Linked DNA regions of Coraliomargarita algicola. The protein of the gene in region 1 interacts with the protein of each later gene in a pairwise test. Links are inferred from orthologs where the notes say so. Each region holds a gene or a part of one and is shown on either strand. Other genes may lie near its edges.

Evidence for each region.
Region 2: the proteins of ruvC (region 1) and ruvA interact in binary tests that used the Escherichia coli proteins (3 or more experiments, as listed by UniProt). The link is inferred for Coraliomargarita algicola from one-to-one orthologs.

What each region holds. Positions count from the first base shown.
Region 1 is NZ_CP138858.1:3,059,123-3,069,115, forward strand. Bases 4,663-7,604 are described here. They hold ruvC (crossover junction endodeoxyribonuclease RuvC), read right to left. Parts: upstream 6,457-7,604; coding sequence 5,869-6,456; downstream 4,663-5,868. Other genes in these bases: SH580_RS12430 (O-antigen ligase family protein), read left to right, coding at 4,663-5,080; SH580_RS12435 (sensor histidine kinase), read right to left, coding at 5,055-5,852; SH580_RS12445 (sulfite exporter TauE/SafE family protein), read right to left, coding at 6,461-7,213; truA (tRNA pseudouridine(38-40) synthase TruA), read left to right, coding at 7,263-7,604. Also shown: SH580_RS12425 (glycogen/starch/alpha-glucan phosphorylase), read left to right, coding at 1-2,114; more of SH580_RS12430, read left to right, coding at 2,510-4,662; more of truA, read left to right, coding at 7,605-8,003; SH580_RS12455 (MerC domain-containing protein), read left to right, coding at 8,144-8,635; SH580_RS12460 (Fur family transcriptional regulator), read right to left, coding at 9,278-9,712; SH580_RS12465 (TonB-dependent receptor), read right to left, coding at 9,795-9,993.
Region 2 is NZ_CP138858.1:525,621-535,410, forward strand. The notes cover bases 1-2,739. They hold ruvA (Holliday junction branch migration protein RuvA), read left to right. Parts: upstream 1-939; coding sequence 940-1,539; downstream 1,540-2,739. Other genes in these bases: dapA (4-hydroxy-tetrahydrodipicolinate synthase), read left to right, coding at 1-176; dapB (4-hydroxy-tetrahydrodipicolinate reductase), read left to right, coding at 196-933; SH580_RS02035 (beta-propeller domain-containing protein), read right to left, coding at 1,549-2,739. In the rest of the region: more of SH580_RS02035, read right to left, coding at 2,740-2,742; SH580_RS02040 (Mrp/NBP35 family ATP-binding protein), read left to right, coding at 2,879-3,952; SH580_RS02045 (hypothetical protein), read left to right, coding at 4,057-4,278; SH580_RS02050 (alpha/beta fold hydrolase), read left to right, coding at 4,476-5,462; deoC (deoxyribose-phosphate aldolase), read left to right, coding at 5,532-6,215; SH580_RS02060 (helix-hairpin-helix domain-containing protein), read left to right, coding at 6,225-6,509; SH580_RS02065 (LON peptidase substrate-binding domain-containing protein), read left to right, coding at 6,536-7,219; SH580_RS02070 (LolA-like protein), read right to left, coding at 7,216-7,950; SH580_RS02075 (mechanosensitive ion channel family protein), read left to right, coding at 8,048-9,313; SH580_RS02080 (ParB/RepB/Spo0J family partition protein), read right to left, coding at 9,388-9,790. UniProt on the Escherichia coli protein: The RuvA-RuvB-RuvC complex processes Holliday junction (HJ) DNA during genetic recombination and DNA repair.

The DNA.
Region 1 (9,993 bases):
GGCTTGGTAATGGTGGCCTTGGTCGCCTCGCAGCATGTTTCCTGGATTCGCTGGCCACACTGGATTTGCCAGCGGTCGGTTATGGTATCCACTACGAATTCGGTCTATTCCGTCAGGAGTTTAAGGACGGCTATCAAGTCGAGCATCCGGATGTCTGGATGGAGAAAGGCTGCCCCTGGGAAGTGATGCGCCCGAATTACGCTCAAAAGGTACAACTGTATGGTCGTGTCGAGCACCAGATGGACAGCAAGGGCGTCTTTAAGCCAAAGTGGGTGGACTGCAAGGTGCTTGAGGGCGTGCCCTATGATATTGGTATCGTTGGGCATGGTGGCGAGACGGTTAATTTCTTGCGCCTGTGGGATTCCAAATCGACTCAAGAGTTTGATCTTAATATTTTCAATGAGGGAGGCTATGTCGAAGCCGTTCGCGAAAAGGCAATGGGGGAGACAATCTCCAAGGTGCTTTATCCAAATGACTCGACTGAAAATGGTAAGGAGCTGCGCTTGGTGCAGCAGTATTTCTTCGTGAGTTGCTCGCTGAAGGATATCATCCGCCGCTTCCATGCAAATCATAGTGATTGGGCGGATTTTGATGATTACAATGCGATTCAGCTAAACGACACCCACCCTGCGATCGCAATTCCGGAATTGATGCGCCTCTTGATCGATGAGTATGGTCTCGACTGGGATGCGGCTTGGAAGATCACGCGTAACACTTGCAACTATACCAACCACACCTTACTGCCAGAGGCGCTGGAAAAGTGGAGTGTGCCTCTCTTTGAAAAGGTATTGCCGCGTCATTTGGAAATCATTTACGAGATCAACGCTCGCTTCCTGCAAGACGAAGTCGAAGCGAAATGGCCTGGGGATGATGCTAAGAAGTCCGAGCTCTCCATCATCGAAGAGGGCTATCCTAAGATGGTGCGCATGGCCTATCTGTCTGTGGTGGGCTCGACCAAGGTCAATGGTGTGGCTGCGCTGCACACTGAACTATTGAAGAAGCATCTCTTCGCGACCTTCCACGAACTCTATCCGAACAAGTTGATCAATATGACCAATGGCATTACGCCGCGCCGCTGGTTGCTGGCCTGTAATCCAGGCTTAAGTGAATTGATCACAGAGAAGGTTGGCGATGATTGGCCGAAACATCTCGATCAATTGCAGGACATTGCAAAACTCGCCGACGACGCGGAATTCCAAGAGCGTTTCATGGACATTAAGCGCTCGAATAAGCAAGCCTTTGCCGATTTCGTGTTGGAAGATTCGGGCACGGTTATTAGCCCTGATGCGCTCTTTGATGTGCAGATCAAGCGTCTGCACGAATACAAGCGCCAGCACCTAAACCTGCTGCACATCCTTACGCTCTACCGCCGTCTTTTGAACGATCCGAGTTATGAGATGAATCCGCGTGTCTTTATCTTCGGAGCGAAGGCTGCGCCAGGCTACGCGCTGGCTAAGAACATCATTCGCGCCATCAACAAGGTGGCCGATAAGGTGAACAACGATCCCCGCATTAACGATAAGATTAAAATCGTCTTCCCGCAAAACTATCGCGTGACCATGGCAGAAAAGATGATCCCAGCTGCGGATCTCTCCGAGCAAATCTCGACTGCAGGTAAGGAAGCTTCCGGCACCGGCAACATGAAGCTGGCCCTGAATGGCGCACTGACTATCGGCACCCTGGATGGAGCCAATGTGGAAATCGGCGAAGAAGTTGGCGACGACAATATTTTCATCTTCGGTAATACGGTCGAGCAGGTCGATGCGATTCGCTCCAAGGGCTACAATCCATACGATTATTACAACAGCAATTGGGAGCTTAAGGCTGTCATTGACTGGTTGCGCTCCGATTACTTCACTCCTGGCGAGCACGACGCTTTTGCGCCGCTTTGCAGCAGCTGGCTGGAAGGGGGCGACCCATTCCTTTGCCTTGCAGACTACGCCGACTATGTGCGTGCTCAGGAAGAAGTGGATAAAGCCTTCAGCGATAAGAAACGCTGGGCCAAGATGGCCATTATGAATACTGCGCGCGTAGGCAAGTTCTCCTCCGACCGCACCATTGCACAATACGCAGAGCAAATCTGGCATCTTAAGCCCGTCAAAATCGGTGCTTAGTCCCTGAGGTCGGAGGTCAGAGAACAGAGGTCAGAGAACAGAGGTCAGCTACTGTGAAGCAGTTCGTTATGGAAATCGCGGCATGCGCCATTTTGGCGAGATCGGAAGCGCTATAACTGATTGATATTCATATCGGGCCTCTGGCCTCTGTCTGCGGGCCTCTGTCTTCTGACTGCTCTCTCTCAGGTTCATAATGTAAGAGTGTGTGTTTCAGCGCTTCCAGTGGCAGCGTTGTTATCATTGCGCGCGTACATGCTTAGAGCTGCCGTCAACACGACGATGATCATGTGCTTGCAAAGCGGTTTTAAAGCGACAGAACTACGCATGGCTAGTTTTTGACTCACGAAGCCAGCCGAAACCTCTTACTTTCCAAATCCTTCTACTTTCGATCAGCAATGGAGCCGAGTTCAGCTAAGCATCGTCGTCACTCATTGAAGCGGCGACACATGGGGCCTCCCGCCAAGGGAGCCCGCAAGCATGCATCCTCGAAGCGGGTCGCGCCGACGGAATCTTTCGCGCCGCCTCCAGTGGCTTCGCGCAGAATGATTAGCTTGCCCAAACCGCCGGGGCCACCGCCTGCGTTTAAGCTGTTTCTAGGCGCATTTTTGAGTGTGATGCTCTTAATCGCACTCGGTGGGGGCTATAATGCAGTGGCTTTAGCATTTGCACTGTTGTTGCCGGGCATCGCCTTGGTGATCAAGCCTCCCAGCAAGGGGCTGGGGAAGCTCGGGGATTTTGGTTTCGTGGGCCTATTGCTGTGCTTGCTGCTGGCCTTTGTGCCGCAGTTTTATTGGCCGTCTGCCGCTTGGCGAGAGGAAGCAGCCGCACTCGGTATTGATTTGCCCGCGACTTTGTCGGTGCAGCCTTGGTTGAGTTTTGAGGCTTGGTTGCTGACGTTGGCGGGCTTTGGCTGGTTGTATGCGGCCTTGCAGTGGCCTGTGAATCTATCGGGGCGCCGTTGGTTGTATTTTGGATTGTCGATACTCGTTTGTGGGCTCGCGGGATTTGTGCTTTGGGGCAACCTAATGGGCGCGCGTTACCCCGCCGCGGGGGAAGTGGCTGTCTTTAGCTATTTCAAAGATCCCAAGCTGACGGCTAGTCTGCTGGCGATCGCTGGCATCGCCACTTTTATCTATTCCATCGAAGGGCTGCGTTCGCGCAACTTGGTGCCTCTAATCGGGGTGCCGGCAACTGTGCTTTGTTTCGCCGGCTTACTTGTGTCAGGGGCCTGTGTGGGGCTGTTACTGTATTTTTCCGGCATCGCATTGTGGTTTGTTTGTAGTATACGCTCACGCTCTTTGCCACGTGCGTTTAAGTTCGGCTTCCCTCTGGTGGTGCTGATATTCGGCGTAGTGCTCGTGAATAATGATCGCAGCGTGCAGCGTATGCTGGATCTCGTACGCACTGACACGCAGTTGAATGATCGCTTGCGACTGCCCGTATATGCGGATGCGACGGACATGGTGTTGGCTGCGCCATTGAGTGGTTTTGGGCTGGGCTCGTTTTCGGCTGTGTTCCCTCAGTATCGTGAGGCTTCTGCTAATTTTCAGACTGTGGCTCAGCCGAAGAGCGATCTTTTATGGCTTGCGTCTGAGGGCGGATTGCTGGCGCTTGTTTTCTTTGCGATCTTTCTATTCGCCTATGCCAAGCGTTGCCGTGGCATGCTGGAGGGGGCCAGTGCGAGTTATCGTTTGCTGGCTCTGATCGCGGTGATCATCTTTGCCTTGAACGGCTTATTCGATGTGCCATGGCACCGCCCCGGTACGATGTACTTTGCGATTTTGTTGGCGGCGTTGGCATTGCCGACACGCACGCGAGCGGCCACCCATCTTCCCAAACTGTTCTGGCGAGCTTCGGGCGCATTATTGATTTTGTTCGGCTTACTCTGGTTGGCGGCAGGACTTTTCAATGCACCGTTTTACTCAGCAGTTAAATTGTCACAGGCGCAGGCTACCTTAGAGGCGCAGCTGTCGGAGGGCACGAAGCCCCCGGAGCGACCGTCTGAGGCGGATTTCGCGAATGCGACAGCAGTCGCGGATAGCTGGGTCGCCCAGCGTCCTCTTGACTGGCGGGCTTATTCGCTGCGTGCGCAACTTCGGTTGCAGGATACGCGGGATCTGGAGCAGGCCGATGCAGATTTTCGCCGTGCGCGTTTCGTCGAGCCGGTTTTGGGCGTGGTGAGTCAGGCCGAGGGGCGCGCTTGGTTGCCCTATGATCCAGAACGCGTGGTGGGGGCATGGCGAGAGACCTTGTTGCGAGAAATTGAGGATAAAGATCGCACTTACTCGAGCATGCTGCAGCAGGCCAGTGAGTCTTCAAGGCTGCAGGAGCGTATGGCCCGTCTGTCGGAAGTGGACCCTTACTATCGTGCATTCTTTTTATGTTCTCTGCGTGGACGGGAACTACAGCGGGAGATGGCGCGTGAACTCGCGAAGGATGCCGGGTTGAAAGCTTACAACGTAAAACTGCGCACTGAAATTGTGGAAAATTGGATCCAGCACGGAGACTTGAATTTGGCCGAAGCGTTCTTACAAAGCTATGAAGATTCCTTGGCCAATCGCTGGTGGCTGTGGTCTTTGTTATTAAAGGATCAGGCGAAATTCCAGCAGGCGATTCAACAGATTCGTGAGCATGTCGAGGTGCCTGAAATCCCGGCAGTGAAGGTGAACCTGGAAGAAGTGTCGATGGCACGTTTGACGCGTGAATATGCGGTTGATTCCGGAGACCGGATGAAGGGCGCGACTCTCATTTCGATTTATTTGGAGGGACAGGAATATGAAAAAGCCCTGTCTGTTTTGGACCGACTGCTTGAGACGCCTCAGCCACCCTTGTATCTCTACTACTGGCGCGCGGAGTGTCTCTACCAGTTGCAGGATTATATTGAGAGCTGGTATTCTTTTGAGAAATATTTGGAGAGGCTGTGGGGACGGGATGACGCCGCTAACCCAGTAGCTCAGGGATCGTAAAGGAAAAGGTCGTCCCTTCGCCGGTCGCGGATTCCCAGGTTAGGTGTCCACCGTGGCGCTGAATGAAATCTTCACAGAGCAATAGGCCGAAGCCTGAGCCCATTTCGCCGGAGGTACCGCTCTTTTGTTTGCGACCGTCGATCTTAAGCAAGAGTGCCTGAGTATCTTCTGTCATGCCGACGCCCTTGTCTTTAACCTGAAACTCCCATAGCCCCGGTTGGCGATAGATGCAGACTTTAATCTCGCCGCCTTGGTGGGAAAACTTGATCGCATTGGTCAATAGGTTGCGAAAGATCGCTTGTAGCATGTAGGGGTCGGCACGGATGATGCCTGAGTCGAAGGCATCGATTTTAATGCGTTGTTTTTTCTGATGCGCCACTGCGTGTAAGCGGTCGACCTCAGTGTTGAGTAGCTGCAAAATATCGATGGATTCGAGGCGAAACTTGAGCTCTTGGCCCGAGTTGCGCGTCCAGGCGACCAAATCTTTGAGCAGATCTTCCGCATCTTGGCCCGCCTTGTAGATGAGTCCGCTGAGACGTTTGGCCTCTTCGATGTCGTTTTGTTCGAGTCGCTGGTCCAGCATCCGGACGATGCCTAGCACGCCGCCAATCGCTGAGCGCAAGTCATGGCCCACCAGCGAGAGCAATTTATCTTTTGAGTGGTTGAGCGCCTGCAGGCGTATTTCCTCATCCGTTGGGCTGCCATGGATAAAGCCGTTGGAGCTGTCTAGCGGGTATCCATTAAACTGTGTCGGCGGGGTATTTGAATCCATATTGGGCCGACGATACTTATTCTTCTCGCCATGTAAAGGCATGACAGAGCGCAACCGCGGCCGCATCGGACTCGTCGAAGCGTAGTTCGAAATTGGTGCCGGTTATGTTTTGAATGGTGCGGGCGACTTGCTCCTTACTGGCGCGTCCCATGCCGACCACGGCCTGTTTGATGCGTAGCGGTGCATATTCGAATACGGGCAGCCCGCGCATGGCGGCGGTGCCGATGGCCGCGCCCCGGGCTGCTCCTAGGATTTGCGCGGTCTGAAAGTTTTGCACGTAGATGGTTTGCTCCACGGCGACATGGTCGACGGAGTGTTGATTTAAGAAATCGTCCACTTGATTGCCAATCGCGCCCAAGCACTCCGGCATCGAGAGACTGCGGTGTAGTTTCAAGGTGGCGGCTTCCAATATACGGGCTGTGCCATCGGCGCTGTAGTCGAGCACCGCAAAGCCACTGCCGCGTAAGCTGGGGTCGATGCCTAACACCCGCCCGCGAAAACTCCGGCCCAGTGTGACCCGTGTGGGCGCCTGCTTGGCGCCTGCGGCCTTTCCGCCGCGGGCGATGTGCGCCGCCCATAGTTTTCGTGTTGAGTTACTGGCCATGGCTTTAGGGAATAATGAGTTTGATACCGCCCACGATTACAAAGAACCAGATCAAGTATTCAAACAGCTTTTGATTGATGTGTTTCACGATCATTGGTGCGATTGCAGCACCCATCACTGAATAGAGCATAAAGCTGGCGCTGAAACGAATCGAGGCGAAATCGATGATTTGTAAGTCCACCATCAGTGGCACTTTCACTAGGTTCGCGAGTAAGAAGAACCAGGCCGAGGTGCCAATGTAAGCATATTTCGGCAGACCGGAGGCGATGAAGTAAAGCGCGGCCACTGGACCCGCGGCGTTGGCGACCATGGTGGCAAAGCCGCCAATGATGCCAGTGCTGCTGATAAATACGGGATGGTGAGGTAGGGTGTCGATTTCGGTCGCATGGCGGCGTAACCATTTGCGGTAAAAGTGCACCCCGGTCATGCTGAGTAGGATCAGCCCGATTAAAAAGCGCACCTGCGCATCGTCGACGCGGCTGAACACAAAGTAGCCGATCACAATGCCTGTCAGCATCCACGGGGCGAGTTTCCAGATGTAGCGCCATTCGGCATGACGACGGTAGACGATCACCGCGATGATGTCGGCCGAAATTAAAATTGGCAGTAAGATGCCCACCGATGCCTTGGGCGGCAGTGCCAGCGCCATTAGCACCACCGTGATATTGCCGACGCCGGGCAGGCCGCCCTTGCCCAAGCCCACTAAGAAGGCGCCCAGAGCGATCAGTCCATATTGCCATAGTTCGAGTGTGTCCATCGTCGCGAGCCTTGCATTCCGCGCCGCTTTGGCAAGAGTGCTTCAATCTATGCGATGGAAATGTATATGCGCCTATGATGGCACCGATTTTGATGGCTGGCAGCGCCAGCCGGGCGGCGAAGCTGTGCAAAATTATCTCGAGCGCGCGCTCTCGCAGATCTTTGACCAGCCGATTCAACTGCAGGGCAGCGGCCGCACCGATGCGGGCGTGCATGCGCGTGGGCAGTGCTTCCACTTTGATGCCGATTGGGCGCACGCTCCGGAAAAGCTGATACGTGCCTTGCACTCGATCTTGCCGACTTCCTTGAAGATTCATTCGGTCAAGCAGGTGAGCGAGGACTTTCATGCGCGCTTCTCTGTGACTGGTAAGCGCTACCTGTATCGCTACTATCTGGGCCGTGCGGACCCGATCGACGATCGCTACGTCTGGGCCTGCCGCGATCTGCCACTGGACGTCGAGGCGATGCAAGCGGCCGCCGACATTCTGGTCGGCACTCACGATTTTTCGGCCTACAGCGCCAGCCATGGTAAGGATAGCGATCCCAACACGGTCAAAACCGTCACTCGGCTGCAGATCAAGCAGAGCGGTAAGCACCTGCGCCTGGATGCCGAAGGCAGTGGCTTTCTTTATCGCATGGTGCGCAGCTTCGCAGGCGCACTGCACTCGGTCGGCCGGGGGCAACTGAGTCCTGCTGATATCGCAGAAATTCTTGCCTCTAAAGAACGCACCCACCGCATCGTGACCGCGCCCGCCAAGGGTCTATTTTTGGATAAGGTATTCTATCCTTAGGTGAGGAGGGCGCTGTGCCCTGCGTAGCTCGAAGAGCGAAGCACGGGTGACGGCGCCGGCAAAAGGTCTCTTTTTGGATAAGTTTTTTTATTGAAAGAAACTTGCAATAAAGGACTTCTTGATAACAGTCGCGTCTATCTATGGAAAATGCGACAGTAAGTACATGCCGTAGCCACGGCTGGCTCGATCACCTTGCGATAGGAATGGCAGCGGTTTGCGCCTTCCATTGCTTGTTGACGCCGATTCTCGTGATCGCGTTACCGATCATCGCGACGAGCTTTTTTGTGCATGAGGATTTCCATTTATGGATGATTCTGCTGGTGCTGCCGACGACAGGTTTTGCAGTTTTTATGGGTTGTCGTCAGCACAAGGACCGCTGGGTGGCGGTATTCAGCGCCATCGGTCTTTCGATTTTAGTTTTTTCCCTGGTGCAGGAGCGTTTGCACAGTGCGGGGCAGATGGAGGCGGCGAATGAAGCGGCGCATTGTTCAGCTTGCGCGGGCGATGTGCTAGCAGAGCCCGCTCCACTGCACAGCGCGGCATGGATCAATACGCTGGGCGGCTTGACTCTAGCGAGCGCGCATATTCGCAACTTCCGGCTGTGCCGCAAGCGTCGTTGCCAGCACGATTAGAGCTGAGACCAGCGCGACTCACGCCGCTCCCCAAAACGGTGCAGTGGCCTCGGTTCTCTGAACCGGGGTGGAGGAGGCGGTGGCCTCGGTTCTCTGAACCGGGGAGCGGTGGGGATTGGGAACGTCGAACGTCGAACATCGAACGTCCAACTTCGAATAATGAACCTTGATTCAAAAGCTGGAAGCCAGAGGTCTGAAAACAGAAGCCAGTCACTGTGAATCAGTCAGTTATGAAAATCACGGCATGCGTCATTTTGCGAGACAGGAAGTGCCATCACTGATTGATATTCATCTCTTGCCTCTGATATCCATTCGAAAAAAGTTTGGTCCTAATAGATATGTCTTTTGTAACCTCGGTTCTCTGAACCGGGGCGATGCCGATCGCCCCCGAAACAAAGTTTCGAGGCTACGCAAAGCCCAAGCTTATAGATCATATATTCTTAGAAGTGGTATGACATCTGTCTTCTGACTGCTTTGTCTAAGTTGAATGAAATAGCGCACCCATCAGAGATTCATCATTGGACGTTCGATGTTGGACGTTCAACGTTCAATCTGCCTCAAGACATGAGTCTTCAAGCGGCTACGGTGCACTGGCCTCGGTTCTCTGAACCGGGGTGGTGGTCGTGGAGGAGGGCCGCGCGGCTAGGGCTTCGCGCACTCGTCGCACACGCCATAGACTTCCATCATGTGGGCGATCTGTGAGTAGCCGTGCGCTTGGGCGCGTTTCACGACTTCGTGCCCGACACAGACATCCAGCCGCTCGGCTTTGTGGCACTCGCGGCAAATCAGGTGGTGGTAGTGCTCGTCGGGCGCTGTCAGTTCGAAGAGGTGGGTGCCGTTTTCCAAGGGCACGCGTTGCAGCACGCCGAGCTTTTCAAAGGTTTCCAGGTTGCGGTAGACAGTCACCAAATCAGACGCGGGCAGCTGCCCGCGTTCGCGTATTTCTTCCGCGCTGGCCGGACGATCCATACTCAGGAGTGCCCCGAGCACGCATTCGCGTTTTTTTGTCATGCGGCCGCCAGTCGCCTTGAGGCGTTCCAGGATGATGTCCAATAACTCTGGTTTTTCTATACTCATGCGGCTTCCCTAAAAAAAGAGCCTGATCGGATATTCAGTCCGATCAAGCTCTTTTGAAAGTCGCGGTTTTCGCGCGGGGGGATTAAAACTCCATGCGTGCGCCGATTGTGACATTACGCCTGGGCAGTGGGGCTACGTCCTTGATGTAGGAGGTGTGATGTCGGATTTCTTCATCCAGCAAATTGTTGGCCTGGGCAAAGAGTGTCAGATCGATACCGCTGCCGAGCTGGAAGGTATAAGCGAGGTCTGCTTTGAGTTCGGTGTAAGCATCGGTTTCGGTT
Region 2 (9,790 bases), 2.5 Mb from region 1 along the record:
AGTTTTATCCGTTTTTCAAAGCCATTTTCACCGAGCCGAATCCAGTGCCGATCAAGTATGCACTCAAGCAGGCGGGCATTATCAGTTCCGATGAGGTGCGCCTCCCTCTAAGTTCGATCACCGCCGAAACCTGCGCAATATTGGATCCAATGCTCGCCGAACTCGGCCTCGTTTAATCTCGTATCTCTAGTAATCATGTCACTCAAACTACTTCTTAACGGCTCACGCGGACGCATGGGCATCGCGATTTCCGCAATCGCCCAAGACAACAACGCCGAAATCGTCTCTGCATGTGATGCGGGCGACGACCCACGCGCCAATATCGACGCCTGCGAAGCCATTATCGACTTCAGCTTTCACGAAGTGACTGCCAGCATCGCGGCACTCGCCGTCGAAAAGAACTTACCACTCGTGATCGGCACCACCGGACACACCGCCGAAGAGAAAGCACAAATCCTCAGCACAGTGGACGGCAAAATCCCCGTAGTCTGGGCGGGCAACTACTCTGTGGGTGTCAACACGCTGAACTATTTAACACGTAAAGCAGCGACAATTCTGGGGGAACAATACGAGCCCGAAGTGCTGGAGATGCACCACCATCACAAAAAGGACGCTCCCAGCGGCACCGCTGAGCGTCTGATTGAAATCCTAAAGGACAGCTATCAACTGGCCGACGAGCAAGTTGTACATGGACGCGAAGGTCTAGTCGGCGCACGCCCTCGCAAAGAAATCGGCGTGCATGCCATCCGCGGGGGTGACATCGTCGGTGAACACACCGTTTATTTCTGTGGTGATGGCGAACGCATCGAACTCACTCACCGCGCGACGGATCGTAAGATCTTCGCCCAAGGTGCGGTTCGCGCCGCACAATGGGCAGTCGGCAAAACACCCGGAGTATACAACATGGAAGACGTGCTCGGCCTGGTAGATTAAACTATCATGATTGCACGACTCAAAGGAACCGTTCTCGAATCCACACCGCTGTTAGTCGTCCTGGAAGCGGGTGGCGTGGGCTACGAAGTCCACATCCCCGTGACGACTGCAGAGAAAGTGCCAGCCATTGGCAAAGAGTGCAGTCTTTTTATCCATAGCGTCTACCGCGAAGACAGCGCGACGCTCTACGGTTTTGCCACGCGCGATGACCGCGATTTTTATCGCTTACTCATCGAAAAAGTATCCGGCATCGGCCCCAAAATTGGTATCAGCATGCTCAGCCGCATGTCCACCGATTTGCTGCGCAGCGCGATTGCCAGCTCAGATGTAGCACTCCTGTCTAAATGCCCCGGCATTGGCAAGAAAACCGCCGAGCGGCTAGTCATTGAGTTAAAAGACAAAGTCGGCTTGGTGGCCACTGGCCAAACACCCACCGCAGGCGATCTTCACATGCCTACCGAACCGAGTGCGTTTCAAGATGCCGTCGCCAGCTTAATGACACTCGGCTACAAGCCTGCCGACGCCGATAAACTCGTGCGTAAAGCCGTTGCCAAACTCGATAGCAACGCCAGCACAGAAGCGCTGCTCAAAGAAGCGCTGCGCTAGACGCTCCTATTAATAAACATAGCTAGCCGACGAAGCGTCGCCGAAGGCGGGCTTATGTAGCGCACTGACTTTTTGAGTCAAAGTATCCAACAACATTAAACGAGTGCTACCGCCATTGCGTTGGGTGAATACCAGATGGCGTCCATCACGGAGCCATGCTGGTTCCAAAGAGGAGGCCCCCTGAGTCAGCCACTTGCTGGTGCGCGATTGGGCGTCGTAAAGTGCGATCTGAAAGCCTCCGCTGACAGCCGCCGTAAACGCGATCAAATTATCATTCACGGGGTTCCATGCAGGCTCCGAGCAGTAACTGCTGATATTAGTCGGAAGACGTCGCGCCGGCCCTCCAGTGCTGGAGATCTCATACAATTGAGGCTTACCAGGCGCATCCGAAGTGTAGACTAAACGGCGTCCATCAGGTGACCAACTCGGACTGGCTTCCAGGCTCTTATTAGTGGTCAAGCGCCGGGCATTCTTACCGCGGCTATCGGTAACATGAATCTCGGAGTTCCCCGTACCAGAAAGTGACATCGCAATTTGTCGCCCATCCGGACTAAAGGCCCCACCGGTATTCAGCCCCTTAAAAGTCGCGATCGGCGTTTTACGGCCACTGTTTACATCCAACAGAAAGATATCGGGAAAACCGCTCTTAAAGTAAGTCGTGTAGAGCAAATGACGCCCATCAGGCGCCCACTTTGGCCCCGTAACCAGAGAACGGTCACGCGTTAAAGGCCGCACACGGCTAAAGAGTAAATCACTGGTATAAATTTCGGAGATCCCACGTTGCTTGCCGACGAATGCGAGGCGTCCGGCAAAGAAGCCCTTAGTCTGCAAAGTGGCTTCAACCACCAGATCACAGGCGCGCAGCACAGCATTTTGCAAATCACTGCCGGAGACGGTGCGTCGCAATTGCTCCGTGTAAGGTTGGCCCGAGCCCACAGTCAACAGCACCGCTGAAGCGCCGGCAGGCTCGATTTTAATTTGAAAGGCCGCATTGCTCCCGTTTGTCACGACATAGGCACCATGTAGGTTAAATGCCCGGCGAGCCATATTACTCACAGTCGCATCACTACTATCAATCGCGACCGCGAGCTGCCCTTCTCCATCCCGCACCAGGTCCTGAAGCTGGATAGTTTCAGAGAATACCGCACGGGGAGCGAGCGAAACACAGAAGATCGAGAGTAATAAAAGGGCTGTTAAACGCATAGTCACGAAATAGTCCGAAGCGCAGGAAAATCGCAAATGAAAATCAACTTTGTGAATAGATTTCTACAAAAGACAAAAATTCTAGCGTTTCGTGTTGAACTGCTGCGTCAGTGTTCCAATTTGCTACGACATAGCTATGGCAGACAAAGAACAAATCCAAACAGCCCTCAAAAGCGTCAAATTCCCCGGTTTCAGTCGCGACATCGTTTCCTTCGGCCTCGTTCGCGAGGTGGAACAAAACGACAATGAAGTCTTGATCGGCATCGAAATCACCACCGCCGACACAACGATTCCAGAGCGAATCGCGGCCGACATTAAAAGCGCAGTCGGCGCCCTGGAAGGCATCGACGAAGTCAAAGTGCGGATGGAGATCTCTCAGCCCAAGCAACAACCCTCGCCCGCCGGAGCTGCGGGGAGCAAGCCCAATACCAGCCAGGCCATGCAACAGGTCAAATACGCAATCGCGGTTGCCAGTGGCAAGGGCGGCGTAGGCAAATCGACGGTCACAGTGAATATCGCCTGCGCCCTGCAACGTCTCCTGGAAGCCGAAGGCAAATCAGGAGTCGGCATCATGGACTGCGACATTTACGGCCCCTCGATTCCACTCATGCTGGGTGCCGCCGGACGGCCTGAAATTGAAAACGATTTGATTGTCCCCATCGAGAATTTCGGTGTGCGCACGATGTCGATGGGCTTCCTGGTCGACGAAGACACCCCAGTCGTCTGGCGTGGCCCGATGATTATGAAGACAATTCAACAGTTTGCACAAAACGTGAATTGGGGAGAATTGGAAATTTTAGTCGTGGACCTGCCACCCGGCACTGGCGACGCGCAGCTCTCTCTCGTGCAAACCATCCCACTCGAAGGCGCGGTTATCGTCACTACGCCACAGCCCGCGGCCTCCAATGTTGCTCGCCGTGGAGCGCGCATGTTTGACAAGGTCAGTGTGCCGCTCCTGGGAGTGGTGGAGAATATGAGCTACTTGGAAGCAGCGGACGGCTCACGCCAGAATCTATTCGGCGAAGGGGGCGGCAGTGAAACTGCAAAAAGCCTCGGAACTGAGCTGTTGGGGCAACTTCCAATTGACCCCAACATTCGCATCGGATGCGACAAGGGCATTCCCATCGTCATCAGCGATCCCGACTCCAAGGCCTCCCAAGTATTTATGGAAATTGCGCGACAGATCTTAAACAGTCTTGTTAAAAAATAATTTCGCTCGCGTTTTAAGCTAGCCAGAGGCGCCATTCCATGTAGTTTTCTGAGCTTTGTGTTACGAGATATGCTATCAGTCGTATGAGCGAGGAGAATAAAGATATGTCCAATTCAGCTTCCGATACCTGTTCCAATCATGGATTCGCGCAGCGTTCCACACTCTACCAAGAGTTTCTGGCGGAGCGCGAAGAAATCCTCAGGCACAAGTGGATCGAATCCGAAAAACAAGGAAAAGACATCGGCTTTGAACGCGCCTTACTCGACTGGATTCGCAAACATCGCCAAAATTGGCGTGGCGCTCGCAACATCAAGCTAGGGAAATAATTCAAGGCAACTTGGCTGGCCGACGAGGCAGGCAAATCGCCGTGAGCTGACTGCGAAGCTGGAAGCGGCGACCTCCAATGACATCCGAGACAGCGGCATGCCCTCATCGTAGCGAGCAGCTGACTCTCTCCAAAAATCATTCAGATTTTTGGCGGAGTTCGTTTGATCTACACCGAAAAGTAGATAGCCATTGCTGCATGATACGATTGATCACCAAGTTACTACCGCTATGGATACTCAGCTTTGCCGTGGCGCAAGCCGGGATACGACTGGAAAACTATACCTACCCTTTTCCGGTCTCAAATTTCTCCTTTGAGAGCCAAGAGCAAACATTGGAGATGAGCTATATGGACGTTTCGCCTACCACGGATGTCCTTGGCACAGTCTTGCTCTTGCATGGCAAAAACTTCTCCGGCGCTTATTTTGAAGAAACCGCGAACGCCCTACTGGAAACCGGCTACCGCGTGATCATGCCAGACCAAATCGGCTTCGGCAAATCCACCAAACCAAGCCATTACCAATACAGTTTTCATCAGCTGGCACAAAACACTTATGATCTCTTGAAATCATTAAAAGTGGAGCAAGTCCAGGTGCTCGGACACTCAATGGGCGGTATGCTTGCGACACGCTTCGCGCTCATGTATCCGGACATGGCGACTAGCCTGACACTACTCAATCCCATTGGACTCGAAGATTGGAAGGCAAAAGGAGTGCCCTACCAGTCAATAGACGAATGGTATCAGGGCGAACTCAAAAAGACTCCCGAAAAGATCCGCGCCTACCAACTGGACTCCTACTACGATGGCAAATGGAAGAGCGCATACGACTCTGGCGTCGAGATGCTGACTCGCTTTATCCAAAGCAAAGAATACCCTGTAATGGCTTGGAACCAAGCACTCACCTACGACATGATTTACAACCAACCGGTCGTATACGAATTCAAACAACTCTCACAACCCACCCTCCTGATTATTGGGCAGCGCGACACCACCGCACTAGGCAAAAATAAAGTCAGCGCAGAAGTGAAGGCCACATTAGGCAACTATCCTGAGCTCGGACGCGCAGCTTTGAAAGCCATCCCCAATGCCACCCTTGTTGAGCTTGAGGGTTTAGGGCACCTCCCACAGATCGAAGACTTTGGACGTTTCTTCGGCCCCTACATCGAGTTTTTAAATGCCAACTAATTAGGCGGATTGACTCCACCGACGGATCACGTGAGTCTGGTCTCGAACCACCTTCAAACCAATTGCAATATGACAGAGATTAGCCGTTACCTAGATGCCGCAATACTGAAAGCCGAGTTTACTGAAACAGACGTTCTGGAAGCACTCCAAGCCTGCATTGAGCTAAACACATACAGCGTATGCGTACGCCCCTGCGATATCGAACTGGCGCAGCAACATTGTAAAGGCACCGACACCGCGGTCTGCGTGGTATTGGGATTCCCGCATGGGGTGCAATTACCCGCATCAAAGGCCGACGAAGCGAAACGCTACATCGAACTCGGCGTCGATGAAATCGATATGGTCGCCAACTACGGCTGGATCAAATCAGGCAAATGGGCCGAAGTTGAAGCAGATGTGGCAGGCGTGGCCGCACAAACGCGGGCCGCACAGGTCCCGCTAAAAGTCATTTTCGAAACCGCCCATCTAAATACTCAAGAAATTCAGCAAATGGTGGAAGTCTGCATTCGTGCAGGTGCCGACTTCGTCAAAACATCTACTGGCTTCAATGGCGAAGGTGCCAAACTGGAAGATGTGCAGACCATGCTCGACACAGCCGCAGGGCGCATCCAGGTCAAGCCATCCGGAGGCATCCGCGACCGCGCGGATGCGCAACGCTTCGTCGATCTGGGCGCACATCGTCTTGGTGTCGGTTGGACCTCTTGCCGTGCGATCTGTGAAGATACTGCAGCGCAATCCGACAGTGGTTACTAAATGGACACCATGTTTCCACAGAAAAAGAAAAAAAAGGTCGACTACGAAGCTCTGAATTCGGCCCTGATGCGCATCCCGCGGATGGACGTAGTGGTCGCACGCAGCTTGATCGACATGGGCATTCGCGAAATCTACGATCTGCAGGGGCGAGCACCTGAAATCCTATTTGAAGAAGCACGCAAGAAGAACCAAGCGCTGGTTGACACTCATATCCGTTTTTTCCGGATGGCAGTATACTATGCTGAATGCGAATCACCGGAGCAGTCCAAATTGCACCCCGACGAATGGAACTAGCGGGGCCCCTAGGCGACTAAGCTTATATGAGCTCCCAAGAAATTGAAATTCCGCGTGAAGTGCCCGTAATGACTTTAAGTCAATGTGGACGATTCCCGCAGGCGATGATGCCGCTCTACATCTTCGAGCCACGCTATCGCGAAATGCTGCAGCGCGTATTGGCAGAAGACCGCATCTTCGCAGTCGCCGCACTCGATGAGCGGGAAAAAGACGCCGAAATACTGGAGACCCCCTACTCCATTGCCAGTGTCGGAGTGGTTCGCGCCTGCAAGCAAAACCCGGACGGCACCTCTAATTTGATTTTACAAGGTTTAGCCCGCGTGCAACTAGAGAGCTTTGTGACTGAAGAGCCCTACCGGCGCGCGCGCATTCATCAAATTCTAAGTGAATCCGACGGCAGCGAACAAACCATGGGAGCCATTCAGCCGACTCTACTTGCGCTCATGCAAACCCAAATGCGCTTGGGGGCCGACATCCCGCAAGAGGTCATACAATTTTTATCAAATATTAAAGAGCCGGAAAACGTGCTCGACCTCGCGATTTTCACACTCTGCCCCTCCGGACGCTTCAAGCAGGAGCTACTGGAGACCCGGGGCATACTCGCTCGCTTTGAGAAATTTGAACGGGCGCTGCGTTCACAAATCGAACGCCTCAAATTAGACCACAAATTGAAAGGTGGTCTGGATGAGGACAGTATTGGCAACAATTAGCGCCGCGGCTGCTCGAAATAAAAGCTCAACAAGCCAGGATTCACGACGATCTCGTTGACCTTAGCCAATGAAAGTGTCTGCCCATCCAGGCGCGTTTCAACCTCATGCGCAAAGGGATAACCATCGACCTCTTTGTAATCGCGGTACAATGTTTGTAACTGGACTTCGCCATTGGCATCCAATTGATCCACCCGGACGACATAGGCCGTAAAGACATCGATATAATAATGACTGAGGCCGCGACCACTTTCATCCACTGACAGCACATAGACGCTACGCTCATCAAGCGTAGCTCTCTCTAAAAGCGTAATTTCATTTTCACTCTTCTCCATCGCGCGAAATAGCGGACTGTCAAATCGAGCCTGCGCACGTAAAGCACGCGTGCCTTTCGCGTCCAAAGTCTGGATCGAAACTTCACCATTTGTTTCAGTGCGCATCCAAGCAACATCGCCGTTGTAACCACTAATTACATTACACAACTCGTTAGAGAGGCGATAGCGCATGGAGTAGGGGCGTTTCTTACGCATAAGAAAATCAAAGCTCTGCCCATTCTGCTCGATGATGCCTTCGACACTGATAGACGACAACGAATCCGCATCACGAAAACCACCATAAGCCTCGGTATAGCGTTGAAGAATACGTTGCAGCGCATAGCTATCGCTCTGTGCCCCCGCCAAGAGAGGAAATAAGCTAATACAAGCAATAAGGAATAAGGGTCGGAACGGCATCATAACATTTCATGTACGCAGGCATACGAATGGCAAGCAATTCGTAACATGCATGAAGAAACATTGTCACACGGCAAAAGTCTTGCCACATACCTAATCCATGACTCCTGAAATCATTAGCCAATGGCTCCTAAAGTTTAAAATCAATGTAGGCATGGCCGAGCTTCTCAGCCTGCTGGGCGCAGGGCTTTACCTATTTATCTTAGCTCTGTTGGCCAACTTTGTCGCGAAACGTTTCATCAAATATATCATCCATCCACTCATTCGTAAGACTTCGATGCAATGGGATGACTTACTGATCGATCATAATGTCATCGTACGCTTTTCACATATAGGACCTGCGGCGATCATTCATTTTTTCGCGCCGGCTCTGTTCGACAACTTCCCCTCGATCGCGGGTTTCTTTCAACTGATCGTAAACACTTACCTAATCGTCATCATATTGTTCGTCATCGATGGCGTATTAAATTTTACGCGATCGCTCTGGGAGCGCAGCTCGATGGGCAAGCGCTATCCTGCCAAGAGCTTTATTCAAGCAGCCAAATTGGTAATCAATCTGATTGGCTTCATCTTCATTCTATCGGCCTTGCTGGAAAAGTCACCGCTGGTTTTGTTTTCCGGTCTGGGCGCGGTCACCGCCATTCTACTCTTAATTTTTAAGGACGCGATTCTCGGATTGGTCGCGGGCTTTCAACTCTCCATCAATAATATGGTCATGGTCGGTGATTGGATCGAGATGCCCGCCCGCGGTGCCGATGGTGATGTCATCGACGTCTCACTCACCACCGTAAAAGTGCAAAATTGGGATAAAACGATCACGACCATCCCGACCTATGCACTCATCACCGATTCTTTCAAAAACTGGCGTGGCATGAGCGAATCCGGCGGTCGCCGAATTAAACGCCCACTCTACATCGACATGCGCACGATTCAGTTTGCCGATGAAGATTTGCTAGCACGCTTTAAGCGTATCCGCCTGCTACGCCCCTACCTAGAGTCCAAATTGGAGGAAATCCAGAAATACAACGATCATGTAGGCGAAGAACTCTCAGAGTTAATCAACGGTCGCCGCCTCACGAATGTGGGCACCTTTCGCGCCTATTGCGTCGCCTATTTGCGCAATCACCCCAAGGTGCATCAGGACATGACCTTGCTAGTGCGTCAGCTGCCACCCAGTTCCCAAGGCCTACCGTTAGAGATCTATGTATTTACCAACGACATCGCTTGGGCCCGATACGAAGATATTCAGGGCGATATCTTTGACCACTTCCTCTCCGTGCTGCCCGAATTCGGGCTTAGCGCGTATCAAGCCCCCAGCGGCGCGGACTTGGAAAAAGCAGGCTTCGCCCTCAAGCAAGAAGGCTAGCGAGTCCTTCCCTGCGCAGAATGCAATCGGCCGACCAACAGCCCCAGGCGGGTGAAAAGGTCGGCTAGCTTCGATTACTGTAGCCCGAGCTTATCCAGGATACGGTCAAGGTCGTCATTTCCAAAATACTCGATGGTGATACGCCCCTTCTTGGGGGTGTGCTTAAGTGCGACGCGAGTGTTGAAATGCTCCCCCATGCGCCTTTCCAGATCACGGATCGCGGTTTGTTCGGCCTCTGGAGCATTTTGCCCGTTCCCCTTCTTGGCAGTCGCACCATTGCTGTCTTTAAGCCGGCGTACCTGCGCTTCGGCTTCGCGTACGCTCATGCCCGTTTCAATGATACGACGTGCCAACAACCTGCGATGTTCTTCACTCTCTAGACCGAGCAAGACCTTGGCGTGCCCCGTCGAAATGAGACGACGGCTCAGAAAGCCCTGAATTTCAGAACCTAGCGTGAGTAAGCGCAACGCGTTGGCG